3 regions of the Megasphaera intestinihominis genome follow, and region 3 is predicted to be linked to each of the others. Evidence: riboswitches for the same ligand, from Rfam matches in the RefSeq annotation. Region 3 holds a riboswitch; each other region holds the start of a gene.

Region 1 (4,285 bases), on a different contig from region 3:
TGTCGCACAGAGACGGCGCATGAGGTCGCGGCTGTAGCCCTGGCCCTGCCAATAGGAAACGGCCCCTTCCCCCTTCTCTTTCAAGGCCTGGAGCAGTTCCTGCTGGCGCCGCCGGCCGTGGAGGATGTCTTCGTCATCATCGTGGACGAAGGAAAGCCAGTCTTCCATCTTGTCGGCAATCTGGTTCTTGTAATAAGTCCGGCTGGTCAGGACCTGGCGGGCCAGGGCCGTTTCGACGAGGTCCCTGCCGAAGCGGCGGACAAGGCTGCCCTTTTCACGGCTCCCCTTGTCGGCGACATAGGCCTGGAGCTGCCGCCCTTCAGGACTCACAGGCGCAGCCGGGCCGACGGACAAGATTTCCTGGCGGACCAGGCCCTTCTTGTCGATCATGAACAGGCGCAGGGCTTCGGAAAGGTTGCAGACATAGTAGTCGCGGATCCAGATGGCCGTGCGGATCATTTCTTCCTGGAAGCCGGTCTGCGTCGAAAGCAGGCCTTCGACGGGCTTCAGTGTGAAATCGGCCGGTTCGTCCAGCTGTTCATGGAGGGCGACGACGATGCCCTCTTCCCGGCGATGACCAAAGGGCACGAGGACGCGGCTGCCGACGCGGACGGCCAGACCATCGGGAACGGTATAGGAAAAAGTCTGCTGCAGCCGTTTCGCCGTCGTATTGATGATGATTTCAGCAATCAAAAGGACACCTCCTTTGTATGGGGCTGTCGCACTAAAAAACTACAAACTGCAAACTCAATACCCAAAAAGAGGCTGTCTTAATGGGACAGCCTCTTTTCTGGATGTTCAGTTTATCGAACCGCCTCTTATAAGCCGGCTTCTTTGCGGAGCGTTTCGGCTTTGTCTGTCTTTTCCCAAGGCAGGTCGAGGTCGTTGCGGCCGAAGTGGCCATAGGCAGCGGTCTGTTTGTAAATCGGGCGCTGCAAGTCGAGCATGGCGATGATGCCAGCCGGACGAAGGTCGAAGTTCTTTTCGATGAGTTCGACGATCTTTTCGTTCGGGACTTTGCCCGTACCGAAGGTTTCGACGTGGATGGAAACCGGGCGGGCTACGCCGATGGCATAAGCCAGCTGGATTTCGCATTTATCGGCCAGGCCGGCAGCGACGACGTTCTTGGCGACGTAACGGGCTGCATAAGCGGCCGAGCGGTCGACTTTTGTGGGGTCCTTGCCGGAGAAGGCACCGCCGCCATGACGAGCCATGCCGCCATAGGTATCGACGATGATCTTACGGCCTGTGAGGCCCGAATCGCCCTGAGGACCGCCGATGACGAAACGGCCAGTCGGATTGATGAAGAGTTTCGTCTTGTCGTCGAACAAGCCTTCCGGCAGTTCCGGTTTGATGACGAATTCGAGGAGGTCGCTTTCGATCTGTTCGCGGCCGACTTCGGGGCTGTGCTGTGCCGAAATGACGATCGTATCGATGCGGACCGGTTTGCCGTCTTCATATTCGACAGTGACCTGGGTCTTGCCATCGGGACGGAGATACGGCAGTGTGCCGTCTTTGCGGACTTTGGCCAGGCGGCGTGCCAGGCGGTGTGCCAGGGAAATCGGCAGCGGCATGTAGTCGTCCGTTTCGTTGGTAGCATAGCCGAACATCATGCCCTGGTCGCCAGCGCCGATAGTATCGAACTTATCCGTATTGCCTTCTTTCTTTTCCAAGGCATCGTCGACGCCCATAGCGATGTCCGGGGACTGTTCGTCCAGGGAAACGAGGACGCCGCAAGTGTCGCAGTCAAAACCATATTTAGCGCGGGTATAGCCGATGTCACGAATCGTTTCGCGGACGATGTGCGGGATATCGACGTAGCACGTCGTAGAAATTTCACCGACGACATGTACCATACCAGTCGTTACCAGGGTTTCGCAAGCAACGCGAGCGTTTTTATCTTTTGCGAGAATGGCATCCAAAATGCTGTCCGAAATCTGGTCAGCCATTTTATCGGGATGGCCTTCGGTGACGGATTCGGATGTAAAGAATTCACGATTTTTTGCCATGAGTGATCCTCCTTAAAAAAAAATTCCCCTCATCCATGACTTCATGAGAGGGGCTTCTAATCCCCATCTGCCAGTATATCACTGCTGGAATTAGCACCTTTCATAGCTGAAGGTTGCTGCGACATCACAGGGCCAGTCCCTCCGTCGTCTCTTGATGGTTCTTTATTTGGTTTGCTCATCCATTATAATTCAAGTCCGCCTATTTTGCAAGTGTTTTTTATGCCTAAAAAACATTGTCTACTAGACGTTGCCCTATAGGCAGGGTTATAATGGAGAAGATAGAAAGGATGATTAGATATGACCAAATTGCGGCCTAGAGATATATTCTTCAACGACCCTTATTTTGATTATGCAACCTGCAGCAAGCCCGGCGACCTGCGGCTGGCCAAGCGGGTAGAAGTATTCGGCAAATGGTACAAGACCCCGAGCCTGGTGACGACCCTTCTTTCCCAGGAACGGCTGACCTTCAGCCGCCACACCGGCACAGACCAGGAAGACGCCTTGGTACTGCGCATCTACGAACGGACGGCCGACCGGCTGCTCATCAATACGTATTATACGTCCAAACAGAACCCGGAAGAAATCTACGCCGGCACGATCCACCTCGAACGCTACGATATGGCGCAGACTATGGAATCTTTTTCCTATATGGGCATCATCGACCTGCTCATGCTCCAGACGGACAGTCAGATTCTCGGCTTGACCGACGTCTTTGAAGACGTGCAGATGGCCAAGCACGCGGCAGCCCATGCCCTGGGCATCTATCTCATGGTCATCTGCGACCAGCCCTGGTCCGACGAAGCCGTCACTGGCGGCCAGGAAACGCCGGCCATGATGATGGGCAAAGAAAAAGAAGAACTTCAGCAGCTGCGGGAAGAAAAAGCCCAGATGGACGCCGACCGGGAAGAACTCCTGCGCCTGCGCCTGGAAGCCAAGAACCGCACGGCCGTCCTTTCTGAACTGGAACGGCTGCGCCAGGAACTCGATGCGGAAAGGACGGGCCGCGAACAGGACCGCAAACAGTATGAAGACCGTATCCGCAAGCAGGAACAGTATATCGAAAAGATAAAGGAAACGGCATCCAGCCAGATTGCCGAACTCCTGGCCCTGCGCAAGGAACTCAACAAGCGCCAGGTGCGGCCGGATATGACCAAAGGCCAGGCGCCGCGGAAAGTGACGCCCCAGGAAGCGTCGCGTTCCGTCCGGGACCCGGAAGACCGCGGCCTGGACCTGCCCTCCTTCATGACCCAGCGCGATTATACGCGCCAGCTGGACCGCTTCCTCACGGGCCGTCAGATAGCCCTGGCCGGCGGCGATCCCGACTGGCAGCGCCGCATCCAGCGCCGTTTCGGTGCCGTCCTCCTCATCAGCGGCCAGCCGGGCGATGACCGGATGCTGAAAGAAGCGTCCCTCTTAGTCGTCAACCTGGAAGACGGCAAGACGCCCCTCGTCCGCTGGGCCATTACGGAAGCCAAAGAAAATAACTGCCCCATCCTCTCCGTCGGCCCGACCAACCTCAACGGCTTCGCCAAAGCCATCGTAGGGCGGGTTAGTGGTTAGTGGCTCGTGGTTCGTGATTAAAAAAACATACTATTAAGCCCGAATGGGCTATGATCGAATATCACAGCGGGACGCCTTCCAGGCGTCCCCTACGCACAAGGCCACGGGCCGTGTATTTTTTTGTGATCGGCCCATAGTTTGTAAAGATACTTTTAAAGTTAAATTCATTTGCTAACTGCTAACAGCTAGCTGCTGACTGCTAAAAAGGACTGTCGCACATGCGACAGTCCTTTTTCTGCAAACTCCCTGCTATCAACTATTCTTTTTCGCCATAATGGCAGCCGCGCGGGCTACGATGATGGCAGCGAGTTCGTCTTTATCCATTTTTTCTAATTTTTCCATAGAGCCGTCCGGGAAAAGCAGGGTGGCGATGTTGGTCGTCCCTTTGAAGCCGGCTCCTTCGGCACTGACGTCGTTGGCGACGAGCATGTCGAGGTTCTTCTTCTTGAGCTTCTTCGTGCCGTATTCGATGACATTCGTCGTTTCGGCAGCAAAGCCGACCAGGGTCTGATGGGTCTTGCGCTGGCCCAGGCCATAGAGGATATCCGGGTTCTTGGCCATTTCGATGGTCAGGGTATCGTCGTTTTTCTTGATCTTGTTTTCCGCCGGATGGGCCGAACGGTAATCGGCGACAGCTGCGGCTTTGATGACCAGGTCGCAGTCGTCATAATAGGAATCGACGGCAGCTTTCATGTCACGCGTACTGCCGACATCAA
Region 2 (4,285 bases), on a different contig from region 3:
CAGATCTTAAAGGACATGGGCAGTGTCGTCGTCGGCTTTTCCGGCGGCGTCGACAGCACCTTCCTGACCTATGCGGCTCACCAGGCTCTGGGGGACCGGGTCCTGGCCGTGACGGCCGTTTCGGCGACCCTGCCGGGCAGTGAAGCGGCTGATGCCAAGGCCATGGCCAAGGTCATCGGCGTCGAACACCGCCTGGCCCATTCGACGGAATTCGAGGACCCGGACTTCGTCCAGAATCCGCCAGATCGCTGCTATATCTGCAAGAAAATACGCTTTACGTCGCTCGTGGCCCTGGCCAAGGCCGAAGGCTATCAGTGGGTCGTCGACGGGGGGAATGTCGATGACCTCGGTGATTACCGGCCGGGTATGAAAGCCCTGCAGGAATTATCCGACGCCGTCCGCAGCCCGATGATCGAAGCAGGCCTGGCCAAGGCGGATATCCGGGCTTTGTCGAAGGAATTCGGCCTCCAGACCTGGAATAAGCAGAGCGCTGCCTGCCTGGCCAGCCGCGTCCCGTATGGCGTGGAACTGACGCCGCACCGCCTGGCTCAGATCGATGCGGCCGAAGCCGCCGTAGCGCCTTACGTCCAGGGGTCCCTGCGCGTCCGCTATCACGGCGATGTAGCCCGCATCGAAGTCGCCGTCGATGAAATCCCGTCGGTCCTGGCTCATCGGGAGGAAATCGTCCGGGCCATCAAGGATACGGGCTTTACGTACGTCACCCTCGATTTGGGCGGCTATGAAATGGGCAGCCTGAACGACGTAATCCATACTGATGAGGAAGTAAAGTGATATGGCTATTTCCAAGAAAGTAAAAGATGAAATGCTGCAGCGGTTCCAGGACCAGTATGGTATCATGAAACCGGCTCTGCACTATAATTCTCCTTTTGAATTGATGATTGCCGTCATCTTGTCGGCCCAATGTACGGATGAACGGGTCAATATCGTGACGGCCGGCATGTTCCCGGAATATAACACGCCGGAAAAGATGCTGACCCTGGGGACAGCGGGACTGGAAGAAAAGATACGGACCTGCGGCCTCTATCGCAGCAAGGCCAAGAATATCCTGGCCAACTGTGCCATCCTTTGTGAAAAATATCATGGCCAAGTGCCGCAGACTTTCGATGAGCTGGTGAAACTGCCCGGCGTCGGCCGCAAGACGGCCAATGTCCTGGTCAGTATCTTGTTCAATACGCCGGCCATTGCTGTCGATACCCACGTCTTCCGCGTGTCCAACCGTCTGCAGCTGGCCCAAGGGACGACGCCGCTGGAAGTCGAAAAGGGCCTGCAGAAGGCCATTCCCAAGGAATGGTGGAGCCGGGCCCATCATTGGCTCATCTGGCATGGCCGCCGGGTCTGCAAAGCCCGCAAGCCTTTATGCGACAACTGCTTTTTGGCTGACCTTTGTCCCAGTTGTCAGAAGTAAAACGTTAAATCAAAATAAATACATTGACAAGTCGTTAAAAATTTTATAAAATAACACCAATACAGACAAATTTCATAAGTTATATCGAGAGCAGCTGAGGGACGGGCCCGATGACGCTGCGGCAACCTGCCTAAGGTAAGGTGCCAATTCCTACAGGCTATTCCTGAAAGATATCATTATGACTGAGGCGCAGCTTGGAGGCAGCGCCTCTTTTCTTTTGGCGTATTATGTACTTATTTTCACATCATTCAATCATTCTTAGGGGGTATTTTCATGAACAACAACTCTTCTGGTGGCAAGGCTATCCGGGGGCTGGATGTGCTCATCCTGGGATTCGCCTTCTTTGCCACCTATTTTGGCGCCGGCAATTTGATTTTCCCGCCCCAGCTCGGTTTGAACAGCGGCAGCGATTTCCTGTCCGGCCTGGCTGGCCTGACCCTTTCGGGTATTTTTCTTCCTATCTTCACGCTCATCGTCATCGGCCTCAACGGCGACGTCCACTCCATTACTGAACGGGTAGGGAAGAATACGTATAACGTCCTCCTGGCAGCCCTCATGCTGGTCTGTACCTTCGTTTCCATTCCCCGTACGTGTGCGACGGCCATCCAGCTCGGCATCCAGGGCAACCTGCCGGCAGCACCGTTCATCCCGCTGGTCATCGCCTATTTCGTCATCAGCTTCTTCTTTGTTGCCGACCAGAACAACGTCATGGACCGCATGGGCAAATACCTGACGCCGCTCCTGGCCCTGATCCTGGTCATCGTCGCCTTCGTCGGCATCTTCAATCCCCTGGGGACACCCGTCGCTCCGGCTGTGGACCATCCCTTCGTCAATGCCTTCCTCGGCGGCTATAACACGGGTGACGTCCTGGTCAGCTTCATCATGGCAGCTGTCTTCATCAGCTCCATTTACGGCAAGGGCTATACGACCGTCGGCCAGCGCAATAAAGTGCTCATCTACTGTGGCATCGTTTCCTTCGTCCTGCTGCTCATCATTTACGGCAGCCTGCTCTACATGGGCGCCTGCGTCAGCGGTGACTATGCGCAGAACATCGGCCGTGCGGAACTCCTGGTCGCCATCATCCAGCGCGTCGGCACGTGGGTCATGGTTCCCATGGGCATCGCCGTCGTCCTGGCCTGCCTGACGACAGCCATCGGTCAGATTGCCGCCGTTGCCGAATTCACCAGCACGGCTACGGGCAACCGCATCAGCTATAAGCAAGTCGCCGTCGCCTGCTGCATCTTGTCGGCCCTGACGGCCCTCCTCGGCGTCGACGGTATCGTCACCTACATCGGCTGGATTTTCGGCGTCTGCTATCCGCCGTGCCTGGCCCTCCTGGTCCTGGGCATCATCGGCCGCTTCATGCCCAACAACGGTGCTTACAAAGGCTCTGTCTACCTGGTCACGCTCTTCGCCCTTTTGGAATCCCTGCCGGGTCTGAGCAGCCTGGGCTTTGCTAAAGCCATCGTCGCCGCTACGCCCCTGTCCACATACGGTTTCGGCTGGATCGTCCCCTTTATCATCGGCCTCATCGGCGGCTCCATCATCGGCCATTTCGTATCCGCCTCAGAACCCGTAGAAGCCGAAGCGAAATAAGATAGTTTGTGGTATGGAGTCTGTAGGGGGCGCCACTAAAAATAGACTGCCTTTTAGGCAGTCTATTTTTTTCCCCGACTTGCATAATCAATGACTTATCTCTATAATTAAAGAATAATCTCGAGTAAAAGGGGGTAATTTCATGGATTTGAAAAAACTATATATCGATGGCCAGTGGGTTGCGCCCTTGTCTGGCCAATATATTGACGTAGAAAATCCGGCGACGAAAGAAATCTTCGCCACTGTCGCCGCGGCTGGTGCCGATGATGTCGCTGCCGCTGCCCAGGCGGCTGCCAAAGCTTTCCCGGCCTGGTCGGCTATGCCGCTGGAAGACCGCATCACCTTCATGAAGAACCTGCTGGTCCAGATGATCAGATTGGAACCGCAGTTCGTCGACGCCGTCGTCAAGGAATTAGGGGCGCCTGTAGCCTTTGCCAGGACCAACCATATTGGCTACCAGTTCGTGCGGACCCAGTCGTATATCGACTTGGCACCGGAATTGCCACTGGTCGAACATCTGTCCCAATCCGTCGTCTACCGCCGGCCTTTGGGTGTCATCGGCTGTATCACGCCGTGGAATTATCCTTTAGGGCAGATTATCCAGAAAGTCGTACCGGCCTTGCTCGTCGGGGCGACAGTCGTCCTCAAGCCGAGTCAGCACACGCCGGTGACGGCGTACTACCTGGCCGAAGCCTTTGACCAGGCCGGTTTCCCCAAAGGCGTCTTCAATCTCGTCGCCGGCCGGGGCAGCCAGGTCGGCAATGCCATCTGCGACGACCCGAATATCGCCATGGTATCCTTTACGGGGTCGACGGCAGCCGGCATCAAGGTATCTCAGCGCGCCTTAGCTTCGATGAAGCGCATCAGTATGGAACTGGGCGGCAAGTCGCCTTTCGTCCTCTTGAAGGGGGCGGACTACGAAAAGGCTATCCGCATGTGCTTCAATTCCATTTTCCTCAACAGTGGCCAGACCTGTACGGCCCTGTCGCGCCTGATCATCCCGCGGGATGACAAGGAACAGATTGAACAGCTCATGCTGAAGATACTGCCGGAATATACCGTAGGCGACCCGGCTCTGGAAACGACGAAAATCGGTCCTGTCGCATCGTATGACCAGTGGCAGACCGTCGATGCCTACATCGCCAAGGGCCTGGAAGAAGGGGCGACACTTCTGGCTGGCGGCCGTCCGGATGCGCCGGACCACGGTTACTATGTCAAGCCTGTCATCTTTACGGACGTAACCAATGACATGACCATTGCCCG
Region 3 (4,285 bases):
AGGCCAGGTATTCATGAGCCGCCTCTTCATGACCCTTGCGCCGGGCCAGGCGGTCGACGACAGCCACGCTGGGCTGGGCCAGGATACTGATGCTGGGCACGACGAGGTCGAACTTATCGGGATATTCGCGCATCGAATAAAGCGCTTCGTTTTCCCAGGCGATAAGGACGTCACCTTGTCCGTTTTCGACAAAGGTCGTCGTCGAGCCGCGGGCGCCGGAATCCATGACCGTCACATTGCGGTACAAGTCGGTCATGAAGGCCCGGGTCTTGATTTCATTTCCCCCGAAATGGTCAAGGCCCCAGCTCCAGGCGGCCAGGAAGTTCCAGCAGGCGCCGCCGCTGCTCTTCGGGTCCGGCGTAATGACGCTCACGCCGGGCTTTACCAGGTCGTCCCAGTCGCGTATCCCTTTCGGGTTCCCCTTGCGGACCAGGAAGACGATGGTCGACGTGTACGGCGCCGAATCGTTGGCGAAATCCCCCTGCCAGCCTTCATGGATGAGGCCGGCCCTTTCGATGAGCGACACATCGTGGGCCAGGGCCAGGGTCACGACATCGGCCTTGCTGCCTTCGATGACCGACCGGGCCTGACTGCCCGATCCGCCATGGGACTGGATGATGCGGATATCCTTGCCTGTCGTCTCACGATAGTGCTGCTGGAATAATTCATTGTATTCTTTATATAACTCACGGGTTGGATCATACGAGACATTGGTCAGCGTCATCGTGCCGCCGCCCCCGGCGTCATCGCTGCGTCCGCAGCCAGCCAGGGCCCCGGCGACGGCGAGTGCCGCCGAAAAAGCCAGTATAGCTATGATGCGCTTCTTGTTCATTTTCTTTCCCCCTCTATACCGGCTTAGATTCCTTACCCCTCAAATAAAGCCGTCGATAAATAGCGTTCGCCGCCATCCGGCAGGAGGACGACGATAGTCTTGCCTTCGTTTTCCGGCCGGCTGGCCAGTTCCAGGGCCGCCTGCAGCGACGCACCGGACGAAATGCCGACCAAAAGGCCGTCGGTCTTGGCGACTTCCCTGGCCCGGCCGTAGGCGTCCTCATTGGATACGTCGATCACATCATCTACGAGAGATATATCCAAAACTTTCGGGATGAACCCGGCGCCAATCCCCTGAATGGCGTGCGGGCCCGGCCGGCCGCCGTGCAGGACGGCGGAATCTTTCGGCTCGACGGCGACGATCTGGACGTCCGGCTTATGGCCTTTCAGGCCCTGGGCCGTACCGGTGATGGTGCCGCCTGTGCCGACGGACGAAATGAAGATATCTACCTTGCCGTCCGTGTCGCGCCAGATTTCTTCCGCCGTCGTCTGGCGGTGGATGGCCGGATTGGCCGGATTGTCGAACTGCTGGGGAATGAAGGCATTGCCGTAAGAATCCCTCAATTCTTCGGCTTTGCCGATGCTGCCGCGCATCCCCTCGATGCCCGGTGTCAGCACGATTTCCGCCCCCAGGGCCGACACGATCTTACGCCGTTCCAGGCTCATCGTATCGGGCATGGTCAAGATCAGGTGCAGGCCCTTCACGGCGGCGACCAGGGCCAGGCCGATGCCGGTATTGCCGCTCGTCGGTTCGATGATGACCGTATCTTTGTTGATCTTCCCCTGCCGTATCCCTTCGTCGATCATGGCTGCCGCTACGCGGTCCTTGACGCTGCCCAAGGGGTTCATGTACTCCAGCTTGGCCAGGACGCGGGCCTTGAGGCCGTGCCGAGCCTGCCAATGAGTCAGTTCCAAGAGCGGCGTGTTGCCAATCAGCTCTGTCAAATACGTTGCCACATGCTCCATGTACTCAGCTCCTTTTTGGCAAAAAGAAAAGCGCCGCCTGCTGATGCAGATGGCGCTATAAATAGACGTATGCCCATGACTTCATCTGCCAGGTTATTTCCTGCTGGAATTGGCACCTTACCTACGTAGGTTGCCGCAGCGTCATCGGGCCAGTCCCTCAGCTGCTCTGGATGAATAGGTTTCGTATTGTATTGTCCTTATGAATGGTTGTACAATACGATCATATCATACAACACATGATGGTCAAATTTTTTAAGTACCCCATGATAACATACCTCTTTGATGACTAAAATGAATAGCTTCCTATCGGAAACGTTACCAAGAGTGTACACTTTACAGAGTATATTGTCAAGGGATTTTAAGCAAAAACTTTCATATTTTACAATGTAAACGTTATACCTATGGCTTTAGATAGGAATTTAACTTTATAAATTATATTTTTTTATAAGTAAAAAGGGCTTGTTGTATATACAGCAGGCCCTTTTTAGGGATTAGCCGTTAGTGTCTAACAGCTAACCCCTAACCCCTAGCTGCTAACTGCTAACTACTGACCGCTAACTGCTGACTGCTGACACCCTCAATGCGTCGCCGTGGGCTGGGCGTCGTGATGGGCCGTTTTGTTGTCGGCGTGGACGAGTTCTTTGCCGCAGTAGTAGACGATGGAGATGGCCAGGACCATGAGGGCGATGGCCAGGACGAACTGCAGTCCTTCGATGAGGAACGACCAGTTACCCGAGGCAATCTTGATGATCAGGGCATAAGCCGATTCGACGAGGGCTGTCATGGTAACGCAGAACATGACGACCATGGGGATGTAGAGCATGAAGCTCTTGCGGCCTGTCGTCTTGAGGAAGACCGTCAGGCAGATGAGGACCATGGCCGACAGCAGCTGGTTGGCCGAGCCGAAGAGAGGCCAGATGTTCATGTAGCCGCCTAAGCAGAGCAGGAAGCCGAAGAACAAGGTGATGACCGTAGCAAAATACTTATTGACGCAGATTTTCTGGATCGTGTTCATTTCCTGTCCTTCATCGACGCTGAACAGTTCCTGGAAGGACATACGGCCGATACGGCCGACGGCATCGAGGGTCGTCAGGGCCAGGGCCGATACGCACATGGTCATGATGCAGGCAGCTGCCGTCTGGGACAGGCCGAACATGGTGAAGAAACCAGCGACGGCGCCGGAGAAGATCTGGAACGGCGTGCCCGAAGCGACGTGGCCGTTGGAAGCGGCAGCGCAGGCGATGACCAGGGAAACGACGCCTAAGACCGATTCGACGCACATGGAACCGTAGCCGACAAAGACCGAATCCTGTTCCTTATCCAGGGTCTTCGACGACGTACCGGACGAAACGAGGCTGTGGAAGCCGGAAACGGCACCGCAGGCGATGGTGATGAACAGGATTGGGAACAAATCCTTGCCGCCGACCGAGAAGGACGTGAAGGCCGGCATATTCAGCGTCGGCTGGGCGATGAAGATACCGATGACGCCGCCGGCGATCATCATGAGCAGCAGGAAGGCGCTGATGTAGTCGCGCGGCTGTTTCAGGAGCCACATGGGCATGATGGAAGCAAAGAAAATATAAGCGAAGATGATGTACAGCCAGGTCATGCGGTCCAGGTAAATCGGCAGGTCGATGCCGACATAGAGCATGGCGATCAAGAGGACGATGGCGATGACGAAGCGTACTTTTTCACTGGGATTGAACTTCTTGATGAACAGGCCAAAGGCAATGGCGACGAAGATGAACAGCATGGAAATGGAAGCGGCAGCCGCATTGGGCAGGACCATGGATCCATCCTTGGCAAAGCCATTGAACGTCGTAGCGACGATATCGCCGAAAGCGGCGATGACCAGCAGGCTGAAGACCCAGCAGAAGAGCAGGAACAGGCGGCGGCCCGTCGTGCCGATGTACTTTTCGATGAGGACGCCCATGGATTTGCCGTCATTCTTCATGGATGCGTAGAGGGCTGCGAAGTCCTGGACGGCACCGAAGAAGACGCCGCCGATCATGAGCCATAAGAAAGCCGGCAGCCAGCCGTAGGCAGCGGCGATGATCGGGCCCGTGACGGGGCCGGCACCGGTGATGGACGAGAACTGATTGGCAAAGACCGTGAACTTAGAAGACGGCGTATAATCCTGGCCATCTTCCAGGCGATGGGCCGGCGTCAGGGCGTTGGGGTCGATGCCCCACGTCTTAGCCAGCCACTTGCCATAGAACCGATAGGCTACCGCCAGGATGACGATAGCACAAGTGACTAAAACAACACCATTCATAGAAATTCCTCCTATACTCAAAAAAAACAAATGGATCTGTGCGGAGGAGCTGAAGATGTTAAGGTAAATAAAAATGAATGCCATAAAATACATCTTCGCTTCTGCGCATGTGTACGGTATAACACGATTAAAAGGGCCTGTCAAATATACTATGAAGTCATCGTCGGCGTTTTACTTATATTTTTTAAGAATAAAAAAGAGATTAAACGTTAT

What was found. Region 3 has a riboswitch for S-adenosylmethionine ahead of cysK (cysteine synthase A). Riboswitches for the same ligand answer to the same signal wherever they lie in the genome.
Region 1: another riboswitch for S-adenosylmethionine. It lies ahead of metK (methionine adenosyltransferase); the one in region 3 lies ahead of cysK (cysteine synthase A).
Region 2: another riboswitch for S-adenosylmethionine. It lies ahead of WMO23_RS03605 (branched-chain amino acid transport system II carrier protein); the one in region 3 lies ahead of cysK (cysteine synthase A).

The regions. Positions count from the first base shown of each region.
Region 1 is NZ_JBBMEU010000037.1:2,988-7,272, reverse strand. Features, by position in the region: gene priA (replication restart helicase PriA) at 1-693, opposite strand, end outside; gene metK (methionine adenosyltransferase) at 819-2,009, opposite strand; SAM riboswitch class I at 2,070-2,170, opposite strand; gene WMO23_RS07205 (hypothetical protein) at 2,307-3,569, shown strand; gene coaBC (bifunctional phosphopantothenoylcysteine decarboxylase/phosphopantothenate--cysteine ligase CoaBC) at 3,822-4,285, opposite strand, start outside.
Region 2 is NZ_JBBMEU010000014.1:7,620-11,904, forward strand. Features, by position in the region: gene larE (ATP-dependent sacrificial sulfur transferase LarE) at 1-792, shown strand, start outside; gene nth (endonuclease III) at 794-1,426, shown strand; SAM riboswitch class I at 1,505-1,603, shown strand; gene WMO23_RS03605 (branched-chain amino acid transport system II carrier protein) at 1,700-3,022, shown strand; gene WMO23_RS03610 (aldehyde dehydrogenase family protein) at 3,165-4,285, shown strand, end outside.
Region 3 is NZ_JBBMEU010000025.1:17,965-22,249, forward strand. Features, by position in the region: gene WMO23_RS05490 (sulfate ABC transporter substrate-binding protein) at 1-832, opposite strand, end outside; gene cysK (cysteine synthase A) at 865-1,797, opposite strand; SAM riboswitch class I at 1,876-1,974, opposite strand; gene WMO23_RS05500 (carbon starvation CstA family protein) at 2,375-4,072, opposite strand.